2 regions of the Xanthomonas sp. NCPPB 1132 genome follow, and region 2 is predicted to be linked to the other one. Evidence: predicted binding sites of a transcription regulator. Region 2 holds the regulator's gene; the other holds the start of a gene.

Region 1 (10,895 bases), 820 kb from region 2:
CGGCCCGAATCCTTGGGCTTGAGCGCGATCGAGAAGGTGCCGGAGTTGAAGGTGCTGGCGCCGGTCTGCATGCCGAAGGACAGCACGTCCGGATCGCGGCGGATGATGTCGGCCAGTTGCAGCATGCGTGTGCGCATCGCCGCCGAGGACGAATCCTGCGCCGAATCGGCGGTGCCGGAGATGAAGCCGGTGTCCTGCTGCGGGAAGAAGCCCTTGGGCATCACCACGAACAGCGCCACGCTGGTGGCTACGGTCAGCAGGAAGCTGGCCAGGGTCAGCCGCGGATGCCGCAGCACCGTCTCCAGGCCGCGCCGGTAGGCCGCCAGCATCGCCTCGAAGCCGCGCTCGAACGCGCGCGCCAGGCGTCCCTGCGCCTGCTCGGCGTGCGGCTTGAGCAGGCGCGCGCACAGCATCGGGGTCAGGGTCAGCGACACCAGCAACGACACCAGGATGGTCAGGCTCACCGTCACCGCGAACTCGCGGAACAGCCGGCCGACGATGCCGCCCATCAGCAGCAGCGGGATGAACACCGCCACCAGCGACACCGAGATCGAGACCAGGGTGAAGCCGATCTCGGCCGCACCCTGCAGCGCCGCCTGCAATGGCGCCATGCCGTCCTCGATGTGCCGGTAGATGTTCTCCAGCATCACGATGGCATCGTCGACCACGAAGCCGACGGCGATGGTCAGGCCCATCAGCGACAGGTTGTCCAGGCTGTAGCCGAGCACGTACATCAGCGCGGCGGTGCCGAGGATCGCCAGTGGCACGGTCAGGCTCGGGATCAACGTCACCACCGCGCTGCGCAGGAACACGAAGATCACCGCCACCACCAGCACGATGGACAGCAGCAGGGTGAACTCCACGTCCTTGACCGAGGCGCGGATGTTCTGCGTGCGGTCGGCGAGGATCTTGACGCTGACGCTGGGCGGGATCGAGGCCATCAGCTTGGGCAGCGCGGCCTTGACCTGTTCCACCGTGTCGATGACGTTGGCGCCGGGCTCCTTGGTGATGGCGATCATGATCGCGCGGCCATCGACGATGCCGCTGTCGGCCGGTGCGGCGGCGCCGGCGTAGCCCCAGGCGGCGATCTTGGCGTTCTCCGGCGCGTCCACCGCGGTGCCGACGTCCCGCACGCGGATCGGTGCGCCGTTGCGCCAGGCCAGCACGGCGTCGTTCCAGGCCTGGCTCTGCAGCAATTGGTCGTTGGTGGAGACGGTGAAGGCCTGTCGCGCGCCGTCGATCGAACCGGTGGCCGCGTTCACCGTGGTGGTGGCGATCACCGAGCGGATGTCCTCCAGGCTCAGCCCCAGCGCCGCCAGCTTGGCCGGATCCACCTGCACGCGCACCGCCGGCTTCTGCGCACCGAACAGGTTCACGAGGCCGACGCCGGAGATACGCGAGATCTGCTGCGCCAGCACGTTGTCGGCGTAGTCGTCGACCTTGGTCAGCGGCAGCACCTGCGATTGCACCGCCAGGATCAGCGCCGGCGATTCGGCCGGGTTGATCTTGCGGAAGCTCGGCGCGCTCGGCAGCGCGCTCGGCAATTGCCCGGACGCGGCGTTGATCGCGGTCTGTACGTCGAGCGCGGCGGCGTCGATGTTGCGGTCCAGGTCGAACTGCAGCGTCACCTGGGTCGAGCCGAGCGCGCTGGTCGAGGTCATCTGGCTCAGGCCCGGGATCAGCGACAACTGCCGCTCCAGCGGCTGCGCCACGTTCGAGGCCATCGTCTGCGGGCTGGCACCGGGCAGGTTGGCCGAGACCTGGATGGTGGGGAAGTCGACCTGCGGCAGCGGTGCCACCGGCAGCAGCGGCCAGGCCACCAGGCCCAGCAACAGCAGCGCCATCGCCAGCAGCGTGGTGCCGATCGGGCGTTTGATGAAAGCGGCCGAGACGCTCACGCGTGCGCTCCCGCGGTGGCCGGCGTGGCGTGTCTGGCCGGCTTGGCGTCCACCACCTTCGCCCCGGGATGCAGCCGGTACTGCCCATCCACCACCACCCGCTGGCCGGCCTGCAGGCCCTGGCCGATCACCGTCTCGCCATCGGCCTCGTCCAGCACCTGCACCGGCTGGTCGCGCACGCTGCCGTCGCTGCCGATCACGTACACGAACTCACCGTCCTGGCTGCGCTGCACGGCCGCGCTCGGCACCACCAGCGCACCGCTGCGCATGCCCAGGGTGATGCGCGCATCCACGCTCTGCCCGGGCCACAGCGTGTGCGTGGGATTGGCGAAGTGCGCCTTCATCGCGATGGTGCCGGTGCTGGTGTCGATCTGGTTGTTGAGCAGGGCCAGCGTGCCGTGCGCCAGCACCTGTCCGCTGCCGTGGTCGACCGCGTCCACGCCCACGCTGGCCGGTGCGGCCTGCAGTGCGCGGTTGATCTGCTGGAACGCGCTTTCCGGCAGGGTGAACTGCACCGCGATCGGGTCGATCTGGTTCAGCACCACCAGGCCGCCGGCATCGCTGGCGTGGACGATGTTGCCCGGATCCACCAGGCGCGCGCCGGCGCGGCCGTCGATCGGCGCGCGGATGGTGGTGAAGTCCAGTTGCACCCGTGCGTTGTCGATCGCTGCCGCATCGCTCTGCAGGGTGGCGTGCAGTTGCGTCACCAGCGCCTTCTGCGTGTCCAGGGTCTGGCGGGTGGTGGCGTTGTCCTGCAGCAGTTGCTGGTAGCGCTGCAGGTCGGCCTGCGCATTGTCCAACTGCGCCTTGTCCTTGGCCAGTTGCGCGGTGGCCGCGGCCAGTTGCGCCTGGTAGGTGCGCGGATCCAGCCGCGCCAGCACCTGCCCGGCCTTGACGTCCTGCCCTTCGCTGAAGCCCACGGCGATCAGTTGCCCGTCGATGCGCGAGTGCACGGTCACCGAGGCGATCGGTAGCACTGTGCCGATCCCGGTCTGGCGGATCGGCACGTCCTTGCGCAGCACCGGCGCGCTGGTCACCGGCACCGGCGGCGTGGCCTTGGTCGGTGCGTGGCGCGGGCGCAACCATACCGCCAGCAGCAGTGCGACCAGCGCTGCGGCGGCGACGAATGGCCAGCGCCGCCGCGGCATGGCATGGCGCGGTGGCGGATCGGCGGGGCGGATGGGCGCGGCGGTGGACATGGGTTACTCCGGGAGGACAGGAGCCGGCGTGGCGCCCGGCGAGGCGCCGCGCACGGCGGGGAGACGGGTGCTGTCCCAGTCGCCACCCAGCGCGACCAGCAGCGCGACCTGGGCGCCGAACTGGCGCGCTTGCACTTGCAGCAACGTGCGTTGCGCTTCCAACGCGTTGGCCTGGGCGGTGATCACGGCGCTGTACAGGGTGGTGCCGGCGCGGTACTGGTCCATCAGCACTCGCTCGGCCTGCTGCGCGGCGTCGGCTGCGCTGCGCTGTTGCTGCTCCTCGCGCGCCAGTTCGCGCGTGGCCGCGAGCTGGTCCTCCACGCCCTGGAACGCGCTCAATACGGTCTGCCGGTAGGTCGCCGCGGCCGCATCGAAGCTGGCTTGCGCCTGCGCGCGTTGCGCGTGGCGGGCGCCGCCGTCGCACAGCGTGCCGGCCAGCGCTGCGCCCACCGCCCAGACCCGGTTCGGCACGCTCAGCAGCGAGGCCAGCCCGGCGCCGTCGTAGCCGCCGCTGGCGCTCAGCGACAGGGTCGGGAACCACGCCGCCACGGCCATGCCGATGCCGGCATTGGCCGCGGCCATGCGCCGCTCGGCGCCGGCGATGTCCGGGCGCCGCTGTAGCAGTACCGAGGGCAGCGCTTGCGGGGTCGGCGGCAGCGCCGGCAACGGTGCGTCGCTGGCCGCCAGCGAGAATTCGGCGGGGGTGTGGCCGAGCAATACGGCCAGCGCGTGGTCCAGTTGCCGGCGCGACAGCGCCAGATCGGTCGATGCGGCTTCGGTGCTGTGCAGGGTGGCCTCGGCCGCCGCCACATCGGCGGCGCTGGCGACGCCGGCGCGCACCCGCGCCTGGGTCAGCCGCAGCGCGTCGCGGTAGCCGGCCAGGGTGCGCTGGTACAGCGCCAGCGTCTGGTCGTCGAAGCGCAACTGCAGGTAATCGGCGACCACCGCGGCCTGCAGCGACAGCCGCGCCTGCGCCAGGTCGGCGGCGCTGGCCTGGGCATTGTCGCCGGCCTGTTCCACGCTGCGCCGGACCTTGCCCCAGAAGTCCGGCTCCCAACTGGCGCTGAGCCCCAGCGTATCGGCGTCGCGCAGGCCCGGCTTGGAGGTGACGGTGCGCTCGCGCGTGGCCGACGCCTGTACGCCCAGCGTCGGCGCCTCGGCCGCACGCGCGCTGCCGACCAGCGCCTGCGCCTGCCGATAGCGCGCCTCGGCCTGGCGCAGGGTCTGGTTGGCGCGGTCGGCCTGTTCGACCAGGGCGTCCAGCTGCGGATCGCCATAGCGGGTCCACCATGCCACCGCCGGGTCGGCCGCGGCCGGCGCGGCGGGCGTCCAGTGGCCGTCGGCCTCTTCGAACGGCTGCTGCGTGCCGGCTGGCGGCGCCGGGCGCACGTAGTCGGGGCCGGCCATGCAGCCGCCGAGCAGCAGCACACTCAGCAGCGGCACGAGCGGCGCCAGGCGGCGGGAAACGGGCGGCGGGAGCAGGGCGGTCACGGGGCGGCGCCGGCAGTGGGGACAGGCCGTCACCGTAGGCGCCGCATGGCGACCCCACGCTGACGCCTCGCTGACGACGCTGTCAGCAAGGCCGCCTGCGGCCGTTCCGCGCCGCGTTGCAGGCCACGCCCGACATGCCCGCGATTTGGCGCTTGCAGCCGTCATCCTGGCCGGCCAGTATCGGCGCATGAAACTGCCCCACGCCCTGTCCTGCCTGTTCCTCGCCTGCCTGTTGCTGGGCGGCTGCACTTCGCACGCCGACACCACGATGCCCTCGCCGATCCGCCTGAACCAGGTCGGTTTCCTGCCTGCCGCCAGCAAGCTGGCGGTGGTGCCGGATGGTCACGGCGACGCGTTCTCGATCGCGCGCGCCGACAGCGACGAGGTGGTGCTGCGCGGCACCCTCGGCACCGCCGCGGCGTGGCCGCCGGCACAGCAGACCGTGCGCATCGCCGATTTCTCCGCGCTGCGCACGCCGGGCCGCTACCGCCTGCAGGTCGACGGCCTGCCGCCGTCGGACAGCTTCGCCATCGGCGAAGACGCCTACAACGCGCTGTCGCGCGCCGCGCTCAAGGCCTACTACTACAACCGCGCCAGCACCGCACTGGACGGCACCTACGCCGGCCGCCACGCGCGCGCTGCCGGCCACCCGGACGACCACGTGCTGGTGCATGTCTCGGCGGCCTCGCCCGAGCGCCCGGCCGGCACCGTGATCGCCGCGCCCAAGGGCTGGTACGACGCCGGCGACTACAACAAGTACGTGGTCAGCTCCGGCATTACCGTGTACACGCTGCTGGCCGCCTACGAGCAGTTCCCCACCTACTTCAGCACGCATCCCGAAGGCATTCCCAACAGCGGCGGCGACGTGCCGGACATCCTGCGTGAGGTCGACTGGAACCTGCAGTGGCTGCTGGCGATGCAGGATCCGCACGACGGCGGCGTGTACCACAAGCTGACCAACCTGGACTTCGTCGGCATGCAGATGCCGGACCAGGCGCGCGCGCCGCGCTACGTGGTGCAGAAGAGCACCGCGGCCACGCTCGACTTCGCCGCGGTGATGGCCCAGGCCAGCCGCATCTACGCACCGTACGACGCGCAGTTCGGCGGCATCTCCAAGCGCATGCTGGAGGCGTCGCGGCGCGCGTGGGCCTGGGCGCAGGCGCATCCGGACGTGGCCTACCGGCAGCCGGACGACGTGCACACCGGCGCCTACGACGACACCGAGTTCGACGACGAGTTCGCCTGGGCCGCCACCGAGCTGTACCTGGCCACCGCCGACGACGCGTTCTACGAGGCGGCGATGGCACGCAAGGTCCCGGCCAGCGTGCCCGACTGGCGCCAGGTCGGCGGGCTGGCCTGGATGTCGCTGGCGCAGCACCGCGCGCGGCTGACCCCGCGCGCCGACCAGGCGCGCATCGCCGACGAGATCGAGGGCCTGGCCGATCACCTGGTGCAGGTGTGGCAGGGCTCGGCCTGGCGCGTGACCATGCGCGACGCCGACTTCCACTGGGGCAGCAACGCCACCGCGCTGAACCAGGCGATGATGCTGCTGCAGGCCTACCAGTTGCAGCACAAGCCCGAATACCTGCAGGCCGCGCAGTCGCAGCTGGACTACGTGCTCGGCCGCAATCCGTTGGGCCTGTCCTTCGTCACCGGCATCGGCGCGCGCTCGCCGATGCACATCCACCATCGCATCTCCATCGCCGACGGCGTGGCCACGCCGGTGCCGGGATGGCTGGTCGGCGGTCCGCAGCCGGGGCAGCAGGACGCCGACGCGTGCAAGCACGCCTACACGTCGTCGCTGCCGGCGCTGTCGTACCTGGACAAGGAATGCAGCTACGCCACCAACGAAGTGGCGATCAACTGGAATGCGCCGCTGGTGTACGTCAGCGCCGCGCTGCAGGTGCTGCAGCGCTGATCCACCACCGGCGCCGTGGCGCCGCTCAGCCCAGGCGGGTGCCGAAGATGCGGTCGCCGGCGTCGCCCAGGCCCGGCAGGATGTAGCCCTTGTCGTTGAGCCGTTCGTCGATGGCGGCGGTATACACCTCCACGTCCGGATGCGCCGCTTCCAGCGCCTGCAGGCCTTCCGGCGCGGCGACCAGGAAGATGCCCTTGATCCGCCGCGCGCCGGCGCGCTTGAGCATGTCCACGGTGGCGATCAGGGTGCCGCCGGTGGCCAGCATCGGATCCAGGATCAATGCGTCGCGTTCTTCAAGGCGGCCGGTGAGGCGTTCGAAGTAGGGCACCGGTTGCAGCGTTTCCTCGTCGCGCTGCAGGCCGACTACGCTGACCCGCGCCGCTGGAATCAGCGCCAGCACCCCCGGCAGCATGCCCAGCCCGGCACGCAGGATCGGCACCAGGGTGATCTTGGCGCCGGCGATGCGCTGCACCTGGGTCGGGCCGGCCCAGCCGTCCATGGTGTGGGTCTCGGTCTCCAGGTCGGCGGTGGCCTCGTAGCCGAGCAGGGTGCCCAGCTCGGTGACCAGTTCGCGGAAGCCCTTGGTGCTCAGCGCCGCGTCGCGCAACAGGCCGATCTTGTGCTGTACCAGCGGGTGGCGGACTTCGACGATCTTCATGGGCGCGCTCGCAAGGGGGAGGCGCACAGTGTGCCGCAGCCGGCTCCGGCGCCGCCAGGTGTCGGCGCCAGCGCATGTCGCGCGGATGGCCTGGGGCGCGCCGATCGTACGCGCCGCAGGCCATGCCGAGACACCACTCAGGCCGCGGGTTCGAGCGCCTCGGTGTGCGCTCGGCTGCGCAGCACGGTGCGCGCCATGCCCGGCGATGCGTTGCCGCCGGCCTCGATCTTGAACAGCGCCACCGCCTGGGTCAGCTGGCCCGCCTGCTCTTCCATCGCGCGCGCGGCGGCCGTGGCTTCCTCCACCAGCGCCGCATTCTGCTGGGTGGCCTCGTCCATCTGGGTCACGGTCTGGTTGACCTGCTCGATGCCGGCCGACTGCTCCTGCGAAGCGGCGGAAATCTCGCCCATGATGTCGGTGACGCGCTGCACCGACGACACGATCTCGTGCATGGTCTTGCCGGCCTGGTCGACCAGGGCCGAGCCCTCGGCGACGCGGGTGACCGAGTCATCGATGAGGTCCTTGATCTCCTTGGCGGCGTTGGCCGAGCGTTGCGCCAGCGTGCGCACTTCGCTGGCGACCACTGCGAAGCCGCGGCCCTGCTCGCCGGCACGGGCGGCTTCCACCGCGGCGTTGAGCGCCAGGATGTTGGTCTGGAACGCGATGCCGTCGATCACCGAGATGATGTCGGCAATCTTCTTGGAGGACGCCTCGATGCCGCTCATGGTCTGCACGACCTGGCCGACCACGTCGCCGCCCTGCGAGGCCACCGAGGCCGCACCGACCGCCAACTGGTTGGCCTGGCGTGCATGCTCGGCGTTCTGGCGGACGGTGGAGGTCAGCTCTTCCATCGACGCGGCGGTTTCCTCCAGGCTGGCGGCCTGCTGTTCGGTGCGGCGCGACAGGTCGTCGTTGCCGCTGGCGATCTCCCCGGCGGCGGCGCTGATGCTGCTGGCGGCGGTCTGGATGCGCGCGACGATGCCGGTCAACTGGTCGGTGGTGGCGTTGGCGTCCTCGCGCATCCGTGCGAACACGCCGTGGAAGTCGCCATGCATGCGGGTGGTGAGGTCGCCGGCGGCGATGGACTGCAGCAACGCCGACAGCTTGCCCAGATTGACGTCGCTGACCTCCATCATGGCGTTGAGGTCCTGCACCATCAGGCGGAAGTCGTGCTGGAAGCGCGCGGCATCGCCGCGCGTGCTGAAGTCGCCGGCCGCGGCCGACGCGGCCAGGCGCTTGATCTCGGTATTGATCGCCAGCAGGCTGGCCTTGGCCGCATCCATCGACTCGTGCAGCACCGCGCGGCTGCCGGGCAGGCGACGCGCGTCGCGGCGCAGGTCGCCGTTGGCGTACTCGTTGAGGATCTCCACGGCCTCGACGATGGCGTCCAGGTGCTCGAACATCATGGTGTTGATGCCCTTGCTCAGCTCGCCGTACACGCCCGGGAAGTCCTGCGGCATACGGTGGCTGATGTCCTTGTCGGCATGCAGCTCGATCATCAGCGCGGTTTCGCGGGAGAAGCGCTGCAACTGGGTCTGCATGCGGCCCATCGCGAGCAGCAGGCGGCCGGGTTCGTCGCGCGCGTCTGTGGCCACGTCGTTATCGAGGCGGCCCTCGGCGATGGCTTCGGCGGCGCGGGTGGCGCGGGCCAGCGGCACGGTGAGGCTGCGGGTGATCGTCCAGGCCAGCAGGCTGCTGACCAGCACCACTGCCAAGCCGCCAGCGATCAGCAGGAAGCGACCGCGCGCCATCACCGCGGTCGCATCGGCGTAGGCCTGTTCGCCGTTGTTGCGTTGCCAACTGGCGTAGGCGCTGATCGCCTCGCGCCAACGCTGAGTCGCCGGCGCGGCCTGCTGCAGCAGCACCTTCATCGCGTCGTCGGACTTGTAGGTCAGGCCCAGTTCCAGCACTTGCTGGTTGACCTCGCTCGCCTGCGCGTAGGTCCGGTTCATCTGCTCGCGCAAGGCGCGATCGCGCGCGCTGGTGGCGGGAATGGCGAACAGCTTGGTGCAGTATTCGCGATAACGGCGCAGTTCCGTCACCATGATCTTGGCGAAGGCGATGTTTTCCTCCTGCGTGGTCGGCAGCACGATGTTGCGCAACTGGATGCCGATGTCCGAACTGGCATCGAGCATTTCGTTGGTATAGACGATGCTGGACACGGTGCGGTGGGCGACGGTGTCCAACTGGCTGCGCGCCTGCGACAGGGTGACCAGGCCGCCGACCACCAGCCCGCAGGACAGCAGGATGAGCAGGCCGAAGGCGAAGGAGAGGCGCCGGGAAACGTTATAGCGATGCAGAAGAGCGGTCATGCTCTGGTCCTAGCAAGAGGGATGGGAGTACCAGGGATGGTCGCGGCACTTGTTTTGATACGAAATGCAACGAATATTTCACGCAATCGTGACGCAATTGCATATTCGTCTACCTCGTTTCCCATTAACGGCGAGGGCATCGGGATCTTTAATCGGATTGATCGAGATGCTCTTTCCATCTCAGTTGTGGATGTCTCACGCGTGCGCATGCACACGGCAAGTGCACGCGCCGTGAGGATGCGATTGGGATCAAGGCCGTGTCGACGCGCGTTCAAGGCGCAGGAGCATGCTGCGTCACGCTATCGCCAGGGGCGCGGCAAAGTGCGTCTTGCGGCGGAGTGGGGCGGCCTCAGCCGCGGTCGTCGCGGGTCCACAGCCCGCCGTGTTCGGACTTCACCGGAAACTTCGGCACCGGGCCGTAGGCCGGCGCGCACAGGGCGCGGCCGTCGCGCACGTCGAAGCGGGCGCCATGCAGCACGCACTCGATGCTGCCGGCAGCAGGGTCGAAGGTGCCGGGCGACAGCTCGTAGTCCTCGTGGCTGCAGCGGTCTTCCAGCGCATAGAACTGGCCGTCGAAGTTGAACACCACGATCGGCGTATCGGTCACCTCGTCCCACACCGTCTTCATTTCGCCCGGCAGCAGTTCGCCGTCGGCGCAGACGAAGGTCCAGGTCTCGCTCATGCGGCACCGCCCAGCGGCTTCTCCAGCACCTCGAAGCGCAGGTCTTCGCGCTTGGGCAGGCCGAAGCGCGCATCGCCGTACGGAAACGGCTTCTTGATGCCGGTGCGGCGATAGCCGCGGCGCTCGTAGAAGGCGATGAGTTCCTCGCGCAGGTCGATGACCGACATCCGCATCAGCGGCAAGCGCCACTCCTGCCAGGCGATGCGCTCGGCCTCGGCCAGCACGGTCTTGCCCAGGCCGCCGCCCTGCGCCTGCGGCTGCACCGAGAACATGCCGAAATAGCCGGCGCCGTCCTCGTCGGCGACGTGCGCGCAGGCGATCAGCACGCCGTCGCGCTCGGCCAGCAGCACCAGGCTGCGCGGGCGCAGGATGTCGGCGCGCAGCACCTCGCGGTCGATGCGGTTGCCGTCGAGCAGGTCGGCTTCGGTGGTCCAGCCGACGCGGCTGCTGTCGCCACGATAGGCCGAGGTGACCAGCGCGGCGATGGCGTCGAGATCGTCGACGGTGGCGGTGCGGAAGGTGAGCGTGTGCATGGGCCGATTTTAAGCCTGGCGGCCGGGATTCGGGAGTGGGGATTGGGGATTGGCGAAGGCGGAGCTTTACGAATCCCCAATCCCGAATGCCCAATCCCCGCTCAAACCAACAGCGTCCGCACCTTCCGCAGCGCCGCCACGAAACGCTCGATCTCGGCATGCGTGTTGTAGAACGCCAGCGAGGCGCGGCAGGTGGCGGCGACG
Region 2 (10,895 bases):
GCGACATGATGCCGGCCAGGGCCGGGTCGGAGTCGGCTTCGGCCAGGACTGCGGCGGCGATCTGTTCCGGAGTCGGGCCGGTCGGGGCGGGCGCCAGCGCCTGCTGCGACATGATGCCGGCCAGTGCCGGATCGGAGTCGGCTTCGGCCAGGACCGCGGCAGCGATCTGTTCGGGCGTCGGGCCGGCGGGGGCCGGGGCCGGTGCCGGCGTCTCGGTTTGTGCTTGCACGTCGGCGACCGCGACCGGCGCGGGGCTCGGCGGCACGGCTTTCTGCTCCTCCGCGATCACGTCGTGGAGCAGGCCTTCCAGATAATCGTCGATGATGCCGGGAGTGCTCATGCGGCTTGCTCCATCGGCGTCGCATCGCTGGCCACCAGCCATTCCAGCGCGCGGCGGTAGGCGGCCAGGCCGCGGCCGGGGTAGTCGCCGGGCACGCCGGCCACCGTCAGCGCCTTGACGTTGCAGATCTTGGTGTCGACCGGGATCGCGTCTTCCCAGACCCGCTCGCCGTAGCTGTCCTGCATCTGCCGCAGGGTCTCGTTGCCGGCGCGGGTGCGCTTGTCGAACAGGGTCGGCAGGATCGAGGCGGGCAGGGGGCGGCGCCGCGAGCGCTCGACCATGTCCACGGTGCGGACCATGCTGGCCAGGCCGTGCAGGGCCAGCGGCTCGGCCTGGGTCGGGATGATCACGCGGTCGGCCGCGGCCAGCGCGTTGATCATCAGCAGGCCCAGGGTCGGCGGGCAGTCGAGCAGGATGTAGTCGTGCTGGCCGGCGTGGCGGGCCATGGCCTGCTGCAGCGCCAGGCCCAGGCCGGGCTGGTTGGCGCTGCGGCGTTCCAGGGTGGCCAGCGCGGTTTGCCCGCAGACGAAGCTCAGGCGCTCGACCGCAGTGTCGCGGGCCAGCGCGGCGAGTTCGCCCGGCGGCGTCCCGAACAGATCCAGCACGCCCGGCGGCTGCGGTTCCTGCGGCACGTCGAAGGCACGGGTCAGCGAGGCGTGCGGATCGAGATCGAGCATCAGCACGCGGTGCCCGAGCATGGCCAGCCCACGGCCCAGGGCCAGCGTGGTGGTGGTCTTGCCCACGCCACCTTTCTGGTTGGCGATCGCCCAGATGCGCATCAGTTGACTCCTTCAATGGCAGGTACTGCGCGGGGCCCGCCGGCGCTGCCGGCGGCCGCCGCGGCGGGGGGTGTCGGGGTGGCCGGCGTGGCGCCGGCGCTGAGACGGTCGGGGGCCGACGGCGTCGGATCGCTGCTGTCGCCGGAATCGGCCAGGATCACCAGCACCACGCGGCGGTTGGCGTTGCGGCCGGCCGGGGTGTCATTGCTGGCGCGCGGGCGGAACTGGCCGTAGCCGATCATCGACAGCCGCGAGGGTTGCAGGCCCTGGTCGGCGAACAGGTGGACCACGCTGGCCGCGCGCGCCGCCGACAGTTCCCAATTCGACGGGAACTGCGCGGTGGCGATCGGGGTGTTGTCGGTATAGCCCTCCACGCGCACCCCGTTGGGCACGCCGGACAGCACCTGCGCCAGTTCCGCCAGAGTGGCGCGTGCGCTCTGGTCGAGCGCGGCCGAGCCGGAGCCGAACAGGATGTCGCTGTTGATCTCCACTTCGATCCACAGCCCGGCGCGGCGCACGGTGATCAGCTTCTTCTGGATCAGCGGCGCCAGCGCGGCACCGAGGCGGTCGGCGATGCTGTCGAGCTGGCGTTGCGCGCGGCGCAGCTGCTGCGCATCGCGCAGGTCGTCGCCGCGCTGCGCGGTGCCGGAGGGCAGGCGGTTGGGGTCGGGCAGGGTCAGCGCCGGGCTGGACTTGATCGGGGTCGGCCGCTCGCCGCCCTGGCCCTGCAGCGCGTGGTCGCCGACCTGCACCGGGCGCAGGGTCGTCGGGGTGCCGCCGAACGCCGCGCTCATCGCGTCGGCCATGACCCGGTACTTGGCTTCGTTGATCGTGGACAGCGCGTACATCACCACGAAAAAGGCGAGCAGCAACGTCATCAGGTCGGCATAGGGGATGGCCCATGCCTCGTGGTTGGCGTGCTCGTCGTGGGAGTGCTTGCGGGCCATTGGCAACTCAATGCAAGAATCCGGCCAGTTTCGATTCGATGTTGCGCGGGTTCTCGCCCTGGGCGATGGCGATCAACCCTTCGATGATCATTTCGCGCTCGCCGCAGCTGTGCTTGATCACGCTCTTGAGCTTGGCGGCCATCGGCAGGAACAGCAGGTTGGCCGAGGCGATGCCGTAGATGGTGGCGGTGAACGCGGCGGCGATGCCGTGGCCGAGCTTGCTCGGGTCGGCCAGGTTCTTCATCACCGCGATCAGGCCCAGCACCGCGCCGATGATGCCCAGGGTCGGTGCGTAGATGCCCATGCCCTCGAACACCTTGGCCGCGGCCAGGTCGCAATGTTCCTGGCCGTCCAGGTCGATCTCCAGCATGTGCCGGATGGCTTCCGGCTCCACGCCGTCCACCAGCATCTGCAGGCCCTTGCGCACGAACGGATCCTGCTGCTGCGGCACCTGGTTCTCCAGCCCGAGCAGGCCCTGGCGGCGCGCGATGTTGCTCCATTCCACGATCTGCTTGAGCAGCGCCTGGCGATCGCTCGGCGGCGGCCACAGGATCCACTTGGCGATCTGGAACGCACGGCGGAACACGGACGGCGGGGTGTGCACCAGGATCGCGGCGACGGTGCCGACGATCACGATCACGAACGCAGCCGGCGACCACAGCGCCGAAATGCCGGCGCCCTTGAGGATGCTGCCGCCGATGAGCGACAGAATCGCCAACAGCAGGCCGATGAGACTGAGCTTGTCCATGCAGGAGGTATCGGCAACGGGGCTTGGGACTTGATGGGGGCGGGATTTGGGATTGGAGATTGGAGATTCGCAAGAGCGCGAGGGCAGAGGGTTGGTCGGTGTGCCGTAGGAGCGGCTTCAGCCGCGACGCGCGGACCTTGGCGCGTTACCTGAGCACAATCGTTCGGATCGTCTCGGCAATTGGCACTGCGCTGTGCGTGCTATCGTCAATCCCAGCCTCACCGCGTCGCGGCTGAAGCCGCTCCTACGGCGGAATCAGGGAAAACGAGGCGCCAGGGAAGTCGCCGTTGCGAATCCCCACTCCCGAATCCCCAATCCCAGCTCCTCAAGCCTTCAAGCCATCCACATCCAGGATCAGCGCCAGGCGGCCGTCGCCGATGAGGGTGGCGCCGGCGTAGCCGGGCAGGCCGCGCAGGGAGCGCGGCAGCGGCTTGATCACCACTTCCTCGCGGCCGCGGACCTGGTCCACGACCAGGCCCATGCGCGATTCGCCGGCCTGCAGCACCACCACGGTGAGCAGCGGCAGTTGCGGGGCGTCGATGTTGAGCCACTGGCGCAGGTCCACCAGCGGCAGGGTGTGCGACTGCCGGTCGAGTACGGCGCGGCCGTCGAACCAGCCCAGCGAGCGGCGCGGGGCATGCAGCACTTCCACCACGCGCGCCAGCGGCAGCGCATAGACGGTGTCGCCGGCCTGCACCAGCAGGGTCGGCAGGATCGCCAGGGTCAGCGGCACGCGGATCAGGAAGCGGCTGCCGCGGCCCAGTTCCGACTGGATCTGGATCTGCCCGCTGAGTTCGCGGATGCGCGATTGCACCACGTCCATGCCGACGCCGCGGCCGGAGATGTCGGTGACCTCGGACTTGGTCGAGAAGCCGGGCAGGAACACCAGGTGCAGACATTCCTCGGTGGTCAGGCGGGCGGCGGCCTCGGGGTCGATCAGGCCCTTCTCGCGGGCCTTGGCGCGCAGCCGTTCCGGGTCGATGCCGGCGCCGTCGTCCTGCACCTCGATGCTGACGTAGTCGCCTTCCTGCTGCGCCGACAGGCGCACATGGCCGCCGCGCGGCTTGCCGGTGGCTTCGCGCAGGGCCGGGGCTTCGATGCCGTGGTCGATCGCGTTGCGCACCAGGTGCACCAGCGGATCGGCCAGCGCCTCGACCAGGTTGCGGTCCAGTTCGGTGTCGGCGCCGATCAGCTCAAGCTCCACTTCCTTGTTGAGCGAGCGGGCGACGTCGCGCGCCACCTTGGGGAAGCGCGAGAACACCTTGCCGACCGGCTGCATGCGCGTGCGCATCACCGCCGACTGCAGGCGCGCGGTGGCGATGTCCAGGCTGCTGACCGCGCGGTCCAGTTCCTCGTCGCGCAGGCGCACGCGCAGGGTCTTGAGACGGTTGCGCGAGAGCACCAGTTCGCCGATCAGGTTGACGATCGCGTCCAGGCGCTTGGTGTCCACGCGCACGGTGTGCTCGGGCTCGGCGGCCTTGGCCGGGGCGGCCGCGGCCTTGGGCGCGGCGCTGGGCGCACGCGGCGCCGGCTGCAGCGCCTGCGGCGTGGCCGCCGGCGGCGCATCGCCGTGCAACTGGTCCAGCAGCGCCTCGAATTCGTCGTCGCTGATCAGGTCTCCCGCAGCCGCGGCGGTGGCCGGGATGGCGGCCGCTGCTACGGCGGGCGCCGGCGCGGCGCTCTTGGCCGGTGCCGGTGCCGGCGCGGCGTCGCCGTGCGCGTCGAACTGCGCGATCAGCTCCGGCGGCGCGCGCGGCGGCTCCTGGCCGCTGCCGAAGGCGTCGAGCATCGACTGCAGGTAGTCCAGCGACTGCTGGGCGGCGTCGAAGTGCCGCGCCTGCAGGGTGGCCTGGCCGGCGCGGGCCATGCCCAGGGTTTCCTCCGCGGCGTGGCACAGCTCGACCATGGCGTTGATCGCCAGGAAGCCGGCGCCGCCCTTGAGCGTGTGGAAACCGCGGAACACGGCGTTGAGCTGGCCGCTGTCCTCGGGCGCCTGCTCCAGCGACACCAACTGCTCGCCGAGCCGGTCCAGGATTTCCTGGGCCTCGATGATGAAGTCGGCAGCGATGTCGTCGGGTACGGCGCTCATAAAGTTACAGTCCTAGTCCGGACAGCAGGTCGTCGGCGTCGTGCTGCGACACGCCGTGGCGGTCCAGGCCGGGCAGGGCCGGGCCGGCCAGGCTGCCGTCGGCCTTCCTGTTTTCTTCCTTCGGCGGCAGACCCAACGCGCCGAAGCCCTCGTGCACGCGGCGCACGATGCCGGCAACGCGGCGGATGATCTGCCCGGTCAGGTCCTGGAAGCTCTGCGCCAGGGCCATTTCGGTGAGGTTGTGGCGGATCTTGTCGAGGATCTCGCCCTGGTCGCCGCTGAGGCCGCCGGCGGCGAGCTGGTCGGCCAGCGCACGGCATTCCTCGGCCAGGTCCAGGGTGCGGTGGCTGGCCTGTTCGGTCATCTCCACCACGTGGTCCAGGCGCGAGCAGGCGTCGTCCAGCTCGCCGGCCTCGCTGGGCACCACCGGCAGTTCGCCGAGCGCCTGCCCAAGATCGCGCGCGAGCCGGCTCAGGCCCTGCATCATCGGCCGCGTGCGCCAGGCGGCGAGGGTGTCGATCTCCCTGCGCCAGCCGGCCTCGTCGCCGTTTTCCAGCGCGTCCAGCGCGCCTTGCAGGCGTTCGATCAGGGCGGTACGTTCGGCGGTGGCTTCCATTTAGGCGGTCGCTCCCAGGCGTTCGAAGATCTTGCCCAGCTTCTCCTGCAGCGTCTGCGCGGTGAACGGCTTGATGATGTAGCCGTTCACGCCGCACTGCGCGGCCTCGATGATCTGCTCGCGCTTGGCCTCGGCGGTGACCATCAGCACCGGCAGGTGCTTGAGCTTGTCGTCGGCGCGGATGTTGCGCAGCAGATCGATGCCGGTCATGCCCGGCATGTTCCAGTCGGTGACCACGAACTCGAACGGCGCCGAGCGCAGCGCGGCCAGGGCGCTGTTGCCGTCTTCGGCCTCGGCGGTATTGGTGAAGCCCAGATCGCCGAGCAGATTCTTGACGATGCGTCGCATCGTCGAGAAATCGTCCACGATCAAAATCCGCATGTTCTTGTTCACCACTGACTCCTGAGGGTTCCTATTCTTCGTCTTCCAGACCGGCATCGGCGACCTCGAACGCCTTCAGGCGTCCGCGCAACCGTACCGTGGCCTGGCCATGGATCTGACACACGCGCGACTCGCTGACCCCGAGCACCGCGCCGATTTCCTTGAGGTTCAATTCCTGCTCGTAGTACAGCGACAGCACCAACTGCTCGCGTTCGGGCAACTGCGCGATCGCCTTGCCCAGCTCGCGGCCGAATTCGCTGCGCTCGAGCATCTGCTGCGGATTGGGTCCGCCCTTGGCGATGGTATCCAGCTCGCCATGGTCCTCGATGCGCGACTCCAGGCTCAGCACCTGGCCGCGGGCGGCATCTTCCATCAAACGCAGGTATTCGGGAAGCGGCATGTCCATCGCCGCGGCCACTTCGTTGGCGGCGGCGGCGCGGCCGGTGCTCTGTTCGATCTTGCGGATCGCCGAGGCGGCGTCGCGGGCGCGGCGGTGCACCGAGCGCGGCACCCAGTCGCCACGGCGGATCTCGTCGATCATCGCGCCGCGGATGCGGATCGAGGCGTAGGTCTCGAACGAGGCGCCCTGTTCGGCGTCGTAGCTGCGCGAGGCCTCGATCAGGCCGATCATGCCGGCCTGGATCAGATCGTCGATCTCGACGCTGGCCGGCAGCCGCGCCGCCAGGTGGTGGGCGATGCGCCGGACCAGGTCCGAGTGCTGGGTGATGTAGTCGTTGGCGCTGTTGCGCTGGACGGCGCGGTAGTGGGCGGCGGCGTTCATGCGGCCACCCCGCGCTGGATGATGCGTTCGACGAAGAACTCGACGTTGCCGCGCGGGGCGGTCGGCGCCTGCCAGCGCGCGGTGCGCCGGGCGATCTCGGAGATCGCCTGCGCCGACGGGCTGGACGGGTAGGCCTTGACCACCGGCTGCTGGCGCTGCACCGACAGGCGCAGCCAGTCGTCCTGCGGCACGCAGCCCAGGTAGTTCAGCGACACATCGCCGAGGAACTTCTCGCAGACCCGGCTGAGCTTGTCGTACAGCAGGCGGCCTTCGTTGAGGTCGCGGACCATGTTGGCGACGATCTGCACCCGGTCCACCCCGCGCTCGCGCGAGAGGACCTTGATCAGGGCGTAGGCGTCGGTGATCGAGGCCGGCTCGTCGCAGACCACCACCACCGCGTCCTGCGCGGCCTGGCAGAAGGTCAGCACGCTGTCGGTGATGCCGGCGGCGGTGTCGACGATCATTACGTCCAGCTCGCGCTGCAGTTCCGAGAACACGTTGACCAGGCCCACGTGCTGGGCCGGCGGCAGCTCGGCCATGTAGCGGCGGCCGGAGGCGGCGGGCACCACCATCAGCCCGTTGGGCATGTCGATCAGCACCTCTTCCAGGGTGCAGCGCCCGGCCACCAGGTCGGCCACGGTGAACTTGGGGGTCAGCCCCAGCAGCACGTCGACATTGGCCAGGCCCAGGTCGGCGTCCAGCAGCAGGGTGCGCTTGCCCATGTCGGCCAGCGCCATGGACAGGTTCACCGAGATGTTGGTCTTGCCCACGCCGCCCTTGCCGCCGGTCACGGCGATGGTGCGCACCGGACCCAGCGGTTCGCTGCGCGTCGCCGACAGGGGGAAGGCATTGGTCAGATTGACGTAGTCACGCGACGGCATGGGTCTGCTCCGGAGTACAGGGCTTATCGGCAGCGCGCCGCAAATCTTCAAGGCGCAATACCAGGCTGGCGGCGTTGGCGCGGTGCAGGTCGTCCGGCACACGCTGTCCATCGGTCACCCAGGTGATGGGGAGGCGGTGGTCCACGACCACCGACAAGGCACTGCCGAACCGCCCGGTCTCGTCCAACTTGGTCATGATGACCCCCTGTGGGTCGGCGCCGGCGAACCGGCGCACCACCTCGTCCAGGTCGGAGAAATGGGCGTTGGCGGGGAGTACCAGTAAGGATCGGACCACCCGCGAGGCGCGCAGCCAGTGCAGCTGGGCAGCCAGGGCGCGGTCGCGCTGGCCCATGCCGGCGGTGTCGATCAGCACCAGCTTGTAGTCGGCCAGCCGCTCCAGCAGCTGCTGCAGCGCGGCGTCGCTGTCGGCCTCGTGTACGGCGATGCCGAGCTGGCGGCCGTAGCTGTGCAACTGTTCGCGGCCGCCGACGCGGATGGTGTCGGTGGTGACCAGGGCCACGTCGCGGGCGGCATGGCGCTCCAGGAAGCGCGAGGCCAGCTTGGCGATGGTGGTGGTCTTGCCGGCGCCGGTCGGGCCGATCAGGGCGATCACGCCGCCTTCCTCGAGCGGGTCCAGCGCGGCGATCGGCAGGCGCTTGGAGAGCAGGCCCAGCATCAGCCCGCGGCCGCGGTGCAGCTCCAGGTCGGCGGGGATCTGCATGACCACGTCGCGGGTGATGCCGCTGTCGAAGCCGTAGTCGTCCATCAGCTCCAGCGCCTGGGCGCGCACCGGCGAGCCGCGCAGGCGCTCGTCGGTGAGGCGGTTCATCTCGCGCTCGATCATCTGCCGCATCAGCGCCAGTTCGTCGCGCAGCTGCGTCAATTGTTCGTCGTTCTGCGGGGCGGGGAAGGTCGGCACCGCCGCCAGCGTGGCGGCCGCCGGGATTCCGGCAGCGGCCGGCGCGTCGGCCTTGGCCACGCTCGGCGCGGCCGGGGCCGGAGCCGTGCTCGGGCTCGCCAGCGGGGTCAGCGCCACCGCGGCGACGTCGTCGCGCCAGGCCGGCATGGCCTCCGCGGCCGGGGCCGGGGCCGGGGTTGCGGCGGCGAACGGGCTGGGCATGGGTACGCTGATCGGGGCGTTGCGGAACACGTCCTCGGGGATGCTGAAGTCGGCGCGGCCGGTGACCGGTGCCGCGGCCTTGGCCGGGGCGGCCTGGCGTGCGGCGGCAGCCGGGGCGGCCGCGGCGGGCATCGCCGAGGCGGCCAGGGCGGCCGGCTGGGTCAGCGGCCGTGCGGCGGGAGCGGCCGGCGCGGCACTGCCGCGGCGCTCGCTGATCGCGGCCATCATCGCCATCGCCGGGCTGGCGGCGGCGCTGTCGCTCCGTGCAGCGCGCGGGGCGGGAGCGGCCGCTGCCTGCGCGGCCGCGGCGCGCGGCGCCTCGTCCGGGCGCACCGCATCCAGCGCCCGCTGCACCAGGGCCTCGTCGTAGTTGCTGGCGGCGACGATCTCGATGCCCTCGTCGGTACGCCGATTGGACAGGATCACCGCATCCGGCCCGTGCTCGTCGCGCACCATCCGGAAGGCGGTGCGCATGTCGGGGGCGACAAAGCGTTTGATCTTCATGGGTGGGAGCCGGGAATGGGGAATGGGGAATGGGGAATGGATGCGTGATCGGTGCCGATACGTGGCGGGCCGCGGTGTCGTGTCTGGTTTTTCGTGATCGTGTTCATTGCTCTCTCCGCTGCCGGGGCAAGGGTGCGATTCCCCATTCCCTGTTCCCGATTCCCGTCATCTCAACTGATCGTCCCCACCAGCTTCAGCCGCTTGTCCTCCGGCACTTCGCTGTAGGACAGGACCGACAGCGCGGGGACGCTGTGGCGGACCAGGCGGGCGAGGGCGGCGCGGACCTGCGCCGGGACCAGCACCACGGCCGGTTCGTTGCGCGCCTCCTGCTTGCTCACGCAGTCCGCCAGACTTTGGTGCAAGCGCTCGGCCAGTCCGGGTTCCAGCGCCGCGCCGTTGCCCTGGGTAGAGTCCTGCAAGACACGTTCCAATTGCGGGGCCAGGGTGAACACCGGCAGTTCCGGGGCCATGCCGGCGATCTCCTGGACGATGAACCGGCCCAGGGCGTTGCGCACCGCGGCGGTGAGCGCGCCGGGTTCCTGACTCTGTGGGGCGTGCTCGACCAGGGCCTCGACGATCTTGCGCAGCTGCCGCACCGGGATCTTCTCGATCAGCAGGTTCTGCAGCACCCGCACCACCACCGACAGCGGCAGCGCCTTGGGGGTGAGGTCCTCGACCAGCTTGGGCGCGCTCTTGGCCAGGGTCGCCAGCAGCTGCTGCACTTCCTCGTGGCCGAGCAGTTCCGGGGCGTGCTCGCGGATCAGGTGCGAAAGGTGGGTGGCGATCACCGTGGCCGGGTCGACCACGGTGTAGCCCATGGTCTCGGCCTGGGCGCGCAGGTGCGGCTGGATCCAGATCGCATCCAGGCCGAACGCCGGGTCCTTGCCGGGAATGCCGTCGATCTTGCCCAGCGCGCCGCCCGGGTCCAGCGCCAGTTCGCGGTCCGGGTGGATGTCGGCGGTGGCCACCGGCACGCCATGCACCAGCAGGCGGTAGGCGTTGGCCGGCAGTTCCAGGTTGTCGCGGATGTGCACCGGCGGCACCAGGAAGCCGATGTCCTGGGTCAGCTTGCGGCGCACGCCCTTGATCCGCGCCATCAACTCGCCGCCCTGGGCCTTGTCCACCAGCGGGATCAGCCGGTAGCCCACTTCCAGGCCCAGCGGGTCGATCGGGCGCAGTTCGTCCCAGCCCAGTTCGGCGTTGGCCTGGGCCGCGGCCGCAGCCTGCGGCGCCGCCTCGGCGGCGGCCGGGGTCGGCTGCAGGCTGCGCTTCCACATCTTCCAGGCCAGCACGCCCAGGATCAGCGCCAGCGTCAAGAAAGCGACGTTGGGCATGCCCGGGATCAGGCCGACCAGGCCCAGGATCGCCGCGGCCACCGCCAGCGCCTTATGCTGGCCGAACACCTGGCCCATCATCGAGGCGCCCATGTCCTGCGAACGCGAGGCACGGGTGACCAGCATCGCCACCGCCGAGGACACCAGCAGTGCCGGCAGCTGCGCGACCAGGCCGTCGCCGATCGACAGCAGGGTGTAGGTGGAGGCGGCCTGCGCCACCGGCATGCCGTGCTGCAGGACGCCGACCGCCATGCCGCCGATCAGGTTGATGAACAGGATCAGGATGCCGGCGATGGCGTCGCCGCGGATGAACTTGCTGGCGCCGTCCATCGAGCCGTAGAAGTCCGCTTCCTCGCGCACTTCCTCGCGGCGGGC

The links. Region 2 encodes FliA, which starts transcription of late flagellar genes. Its sites were predicted from a motif close to TAAAGTTTNNCNNNCNNNGGCCGATAA; they were not measured.
Region 1: a site for FliA is predicted at 9,601-9,627, ahead of AC1G9L_RS14225 (methyl-accepting chemotaxis protein). Genes of this name have one in related genera too.

What each region holds. Positions count from the first base shown of each region.
Region 1 covers NZ_CM152819.1:3,325,274-3,336,168, reverse strand. Annotated here, with positions in the region: gene AC1G9L_RS14250 (efflux RND transporter permease subunit) at 1-1,898, opposite strand, end outside; gene AC1G9L_RS14245 (efflux RND transporter periplasmic adaptor subunit) at 1,895-3,097, opposite strand; gene AC1G9L_RS14240 (efflux transporter outer membrane subunit) at 3,101-4,588, opposite strand; gene AC1G9L_RS14235 (glycoside hydrolase family 9 protein) at 4,776-6,506, shown strand; gene upp (uracil phosphoribosyltransferase) at 6,532-7,164, opposite strand; gene AC1G9L_RS14225 (methyl-accepting chemotaxis protein) at 7,302-9,476, opposite strand; gene AC1G9L_RS14220 (non-heme iron oxygenase ferredoxin subunit) at 9,826-10,158, opposite strand; gene AC1G9L_RS14215 (GNAT family N-acetyltransferase) at 10,155-10,691, opposite strand; gene AC1G9L_RS14210 (SufS family cysteine desulfurase) at 10,793-10,895, opposite strand, start outside.
Region 2 covers NZ_CM152819.1:2,503,704-2,514,598, forward strand. Annotated here, with positions in the region: gene AC1G9L_RS10570 (chemotaxis protein CheW) at 1-340, opposite strand, end outside; gene AC1G9L_RS10575 (ParA family protein) at 337-1,119, opposite strand; gene motD (flagellar motor protein MotD) at 1,119-2,066, opposite strand; gene AC1G9L_RS10585 (flagellar motor protein) at 2,074-2,814, opposite strand; gene AC1G9L_RS10590 (chemotaxis protein CheA) at 3,140-4,903, opposite strand; gene AC1G9L_RS10595 (protein phosphatase CheZ) at 4,908-5,519, opposite strand; gene cheY (chemotaxis response regulator CheY) at 5,520-5,912, opposite strand; gene AC1G9L_RS10605 (RNA polymerase sigma factor FliA) at 5,932-6,681, opposite strand; gene AC1G9L_RS10610 (MinD/ParA family ATP-binding protein) at 6,678-7,562, opposite strand; gene flhF (flagellar biosynthesis GTPase FlhF) at 7,549-9,186, opposite strand; gene flhA (flagellar biosynthesis protein FlhA) at 9,357-10,895, opposite strand, start outside.